DNA from 2 places in the Peribacillus sp. NPDC096447 genome. Region 1 is predicted to be linked to the other one. Evidence: a T-box and tRNA genes for the amino acid it is inferred to sense, from the RefSeq annotation. Region 1 holds a T-box; the other holds one or more tRNA genes.
The links. A T-box is a leader RNA that pairs with one kind of tRNA and senses whether it is charged. The one in region 1 lies ahead of tyrS (tyrosine--tRNA ligase), so its partner is inferred to be a tRNA-Tyr.
Positions count from the first base shown of each region.

Region 1 (2,167 bases):
TGTATATCCGAAAGGGCTCTGCGGCAATCCAGCGATAAACGCAGACTGGGGCAGTGTCAGATCTTTGGCCTCCACGCCAAAAATACCTTCAGCGGCGGACTCGACACCAGCGATGTTACGTCCTGAAGAATTTCGTCCCAAAGTGGAAACGTTTAAGTAGGTTTCCAAAATCTCTTCTTTTTCAAAGAATTTTTCGACCCGGAGCGCAAGCAGGATTTCTTTTGCTTTCCGTTCAAACGATACTTCGTTGGTCAGGACCTGGTTTTTAATGAGCTGCTGTGTTAATGTACTTCCTCCCGATTGGACGGTTGCATTCGAAAATTCCTGGTAAACGGCACGCAGGATGGCTTTCGGGACAACCCCGTCATGCTCATAAAAATACTCATCCTCTGTAGCGATGACTGCATTTTTTAGATGCTCGGAAACTTTATCGATGGACACTTCTTCACGCTCAAGGTCACTCTTAAGCTTGCCCAAGTATACTTCATCAGCAAAGTATACTTCAGAGGTCTCTTCATAATTGTAAATGTCTTTTTTCAAATCTTCTTTTGAGCGTACCGGCTCATCATTGACGAGGGCAGCGAAATAGCCGGCTCCGACGCCGCCGGCGAATGAGAATCCTAGAATCCCGACAATAATGAGGATCAGCGTTAAATTCCAAATGACTTGGTATGTAACCCGCGCGTTCCTATGTGTTTTTTCATTTTGAAAAAAACGGGTCAGCTGCTTCCAGACTGTTAGAAATCTATCTTTTTGATTATTCATCGTATCATACCCCCTGAAATCACATATATTATAGCATACAACAGGTAGGGGAAAGGGCATCTTTCTTATTTTTCTATAATCTGTAAGGGTATGTTGACAAGGATTCTTATGTATGATAAAAGTTTATTAACAACAATAAAATGATTAAATGATCGCGATGATAGGACCCAGTAGTCAGACTATCCCTGTTTTCAGAGAGCCGGTGGTTAGTGGAAATCGGTACAAATAGTATGATGAATTACTTCCTGGAGCATTTGCTGTGAAATGATTAGTAGCAGGAAACGGTTGACGACCGTTATTCGTCTTGAGCGGAGGGCATATTATGTCCTCAAGTTGGGTGGTACCGCGAATTCATTCGTCCCTTCATATATATGAAGGGGCGTTTTTGTGTGCTTTTTGCGGTTTTTTTCTAAGATGGAGGAGGAATATTAAATGGAATTGCTTAAAGACCTCGAATGGAGAGGGATTATTTATCAACAAACGGATGAAGAGGGTTTTAAGAACCTTTTAGAAAAAGAGAAAATTTCTTTATACTGTGGTGTCGATCCAACTGCGGATAGTATGCATATCGGACATCTATTGCCATTCCTGACATTGCGCCGTTTCCAGCAGCACGGCCATCGTCCCATTGTATTAGTGGGTGGTGCGACTGGACTTATCGGTGATCCAAGCGGTAAAAAAGAGGAACGCCAGCTGCAAACTCTGGAAAAAGTGCTCTATAATGCCGACTGCATAAAAGGGCAGCTATCCCACATCTTTGAATTCGAAGGTGAAAATGGTGCGGTCATGGTCAATAACTATGACTGGATAGGTAAAATCGATATGGTCACGTTCTTGCGTGATTACGGGAAATACATCGGCATTAACTACATGCTGGCAAAAGATACGGTTGCTTCCCGCTTGGATACGGGAATTTCCTTTACTGAATTTGCGTACACGATCTTACAAGGAATTGATTTCGGCCATTTATACAGCAATTACAACTGTAAATTGCAAATTGGCGGCAGTGATCAATGGGGCAATATTACGACTGGGCTGGAAATGATCCGGAAATCCAATGATGAGGATGCTAAAGCATTCGGTATGACGATCCCGCTCGTAACGAAAGCGGATGGAACGAAATTCGGTAAAACGGAAGGCGGAGCAATTTGGCTTGATCCTGAAAAGACGACTCCGTATGAATTTTACCAATTCTGGATCAATACAGCCGATGCTGATGTCGTGAAATACCTGAAATTCTTCACATTCCTATCTCGTGAGGTGATTGAAGAGTTAGAGCAATCCGTACAGTCCGAACCGCATTTGCGTAAAGCGCAAAAAGCTTTAGGGGAAGAAATGACCCGTTTGATTCATGGTCAGGAAGCTCTTGACCAGGCAATCAAAATCTCTGCCGCCCTATTCA
Region 1 is NZ_JBIWEV010000001.1:814,438-816,604, reverse strand. Features, by position in the region: gene ACIQZD_RS04050 (transglycosylase domain-containing protein) at 1-765, opposite strand, end outside; T-box leader at 914-1,131, shown strand; gene tyrS (tyrosine--tRNA ligase) at 1,198-2,167, shown strand, end outside.

Region 2 (2,167 bases), 550 kb from region 1:
AGATGATCAGGTTGATAGGTCAGAGGTGGAAGCATGGTGACATGTGGAGCTGACTGATACTAATAGATCGAGGACTTAACCATCGCTTTAAAAAAATGAAATACCTTCTTATTATCTAGTTTTGAAGGAATGAAAATTTCTTCTTGCATTTTCTCAAAAAGACGTTATAATAATATATGTCTTGAAAAAATGTTAACATTGTTTGGTGACGATAGCGAAGAGGTCACACCCGTTCCCATTCCGAACACGGCAGTTAAGCTCTTCAGCGCCGATGGTAGTTGGGGGTTTCCCCCTGTGAGAGTAGGACGTCGCCAAGCTTATATTGTTCCGCAGTAGCTCAGTGGTAGAGCATTCGGCTGTTAACCGAACGGTCGTAGGTTCGAGTCCTACCTGCGGAGCCATTATTGGAGAGCTGTCCGAGTGGCCGAAGGAGCACGATTGGAAATCGTGTAGACGGGTAACCCTGTCTCAAGGGTTCAAATCCCTTGCTCTCCGCCATTTATACCTGGCCCGTTGGTCAAGCGGTTAAGACACCGCCCTTTCACGGCGGTAACACGGGTTCGAATCCCGTACGGGTCACCATTTAGACAACATATTGGAGGATTAGCTCAGCTGGGAGAGCATCTGCCTTACAAGCAGAGGGTCGGCGGTTCGATCCCGTCATCCTCCACCATTTTTCAATAACATCAAGTTGTTTCTGCATAAAGGATTGATTATTTCAACCCATTGAAACGCTCAACACGAAAACTTGATGCATAAAAAGAAACATTATTACCGTCGCGGGGTGGAGCAGTCCGGTAGCTCGTCGGGCTCATAACCCGAAGGTCGCAGGTTCAAATCCTGTCCCCGCAATCTATGGTCCCGTGGTGTAGCGGTTAACATGCCTGCCTGTCACGCAGGAGATCGCGGGTTCGATTCCCGTCGGGACCGCCATTTTTATTGTTTGGCTCAGTAGCTCAGTCGGTAGAGCAAAGGACTGAAAATCCTTGTGTCGGCGGTTCGATTCCGTCCTGAGCCACCATAGTAGTGCCGGTGTAGCTCAACTGGTAGAGCAACTGACTTGTAATCAGTAGGTTGGGGGTTCAAGTCCTCTTGCCGGCACCATGTTTCATCCATATGCGGAGGGGTAGCGAAGTGGCTAAACGCGGCGGACTGTAAATCCGCTCCTTCGGGTTCGGCAGTTCGAATCTGCCCCCCTCCACCATCTTTATTACAGGGGTATAGTTTAAAGGTAGAACAGAGGTCTCCAAAACCTCCAGTGTGGGTTCGAGTCCTACTACCCCTGCCAATTTCAATCCTATAATGGCGATTGTGGCGAAGTGGTTAACGCACCTGATTGTGGTTCAGGCATTCGTGGGTTCGATTCCCATCAGTCGCCCCATTTTTAAAAACATGGTATAATGATTACAACGTTATTGGGCTATAGCCAAGCGGTAAGGCAACGGATTTTGATTCCGTCATGCGAAGGTTCGATCCCTTCTAGCCCAGCCATATGCGAAAGTAGTTCAGTGGTAGAATACAACCTTGCCAAGGTTGGGGTCGCGGGTTCGAATCCCGTCTTTCGCTCCAAAAACGTTGGCGGCATAGCCAAGCGGTAAGGCAGAGGTCTGCAAAACCTTTACCACCGGTTCGATTCCGGTTGCCGCCTCCAACAAACATGCCGGTGTGGCGGAATTGGCAGACGCGCACGACTCAAAATCGTGTTCCTCTGGAGTGCCGGTTCGACCCCGGCCACCGGTATCATGAAAGCTTATAGAATCAAGGTCTCAACTTAAATGTTGAGGCCTTTTTTCTTTGTCTTTAATACGACAAAACTAATCCAGAATCGTGTGCGGCGAATCGTGTGCTTAGGAGGTCGTAATGAGAAGACGTAAAGAATTAACAGAAGATGAACTAAGAATTATTAAGAAGAAGATTTCAGATGAAGAAGCATAAGAAGCCTTTTTTAAGGATTGCTATTTAAGAAACTTAAGACGAGCGACGATTGAATACTACAAAAATGAATTTCATGGAGCAAAGAAGATTATTAATAAGCAGCTCGTTGAATCGTACAAAAGGACGTAGAAAGCTTAATTCTCCAGAGTAAGGAACTTAATGAAAGTTACTACTATTAACACCCGATTAAGAGCTCTAAGAGCATTCTATAACTTTTTATGTAAGAGCAAAC
Region 2 is NZ_JBIWEV010000001.1:1,364,671-1,366,837, reverse strand. Features, by position in the region: partial or broken rRNA gene ACIQZD_RS06840 (23S ribosomal RNA) at 1-83, shown strand, start outside; rRNA gene rrf (5S ribosomal RNA) at 202-317, shown strand; tRNA gene ACIQZD_RS06830 (tRNA-Asn) at 327-401, shown strand; tRNA gene ACIQZD_RS06825 (tRNA-Ser) at 407-498, shown strand; tRNA gene ACIQZD_RS06820 (tRNA-Glu) at 508-582, shown strand; tRNA gene ACIQZD_RS06815 (tRNA-Val) at 598-673, shown strand; tRNA gene ACIQZD_RS06810 (tRNA-Met) at 779-852, shown strand; tRNA gene ACIQZD_RS06805 (tRNA-Asp) at 858-933, shown strand; tRNA gene ACIQZD_RS06800 (tRNA-Phe) at 946-1,021, shown strand; tRNA gene ACIQZD_RS06795 (tRNA-Thr) at 1,029-1,104, shown strand; tRNA gene ACIQZD_RS06790 (tRNA-Tyr) at 1,121-1,204, shown strand; tRNA gene ACIQZD_RS06785 (tRNA-Trp) at 1,215-1,288, shown strand; tRNA gene ACIQZD_RS06780 (tRNA-His) at 1,306-1,381, shown strand; tRNA gene ACIQZD_RS06775 (tRNA-Gln) at 1,417-1,491, shown strand; tRNA gene ACIQZD_RS06770 (tRNA-Gly) at 1,495-1,569, shown strand; tRNA gene ACIQZD_RS06765 (tRNA-Cys) at 1,578-1,651, shown strand; tRNA gene ACIQZD_RS06760 (tRNA-Leu) at 1,660-1,740, shown strand.
Region 2: it encodes a tRNA-Tyr, which carries the amino acid that the T-box ahead of tyrS (tyrosine--tRNA ligase) is inferred to sense. The anticodon was not compared.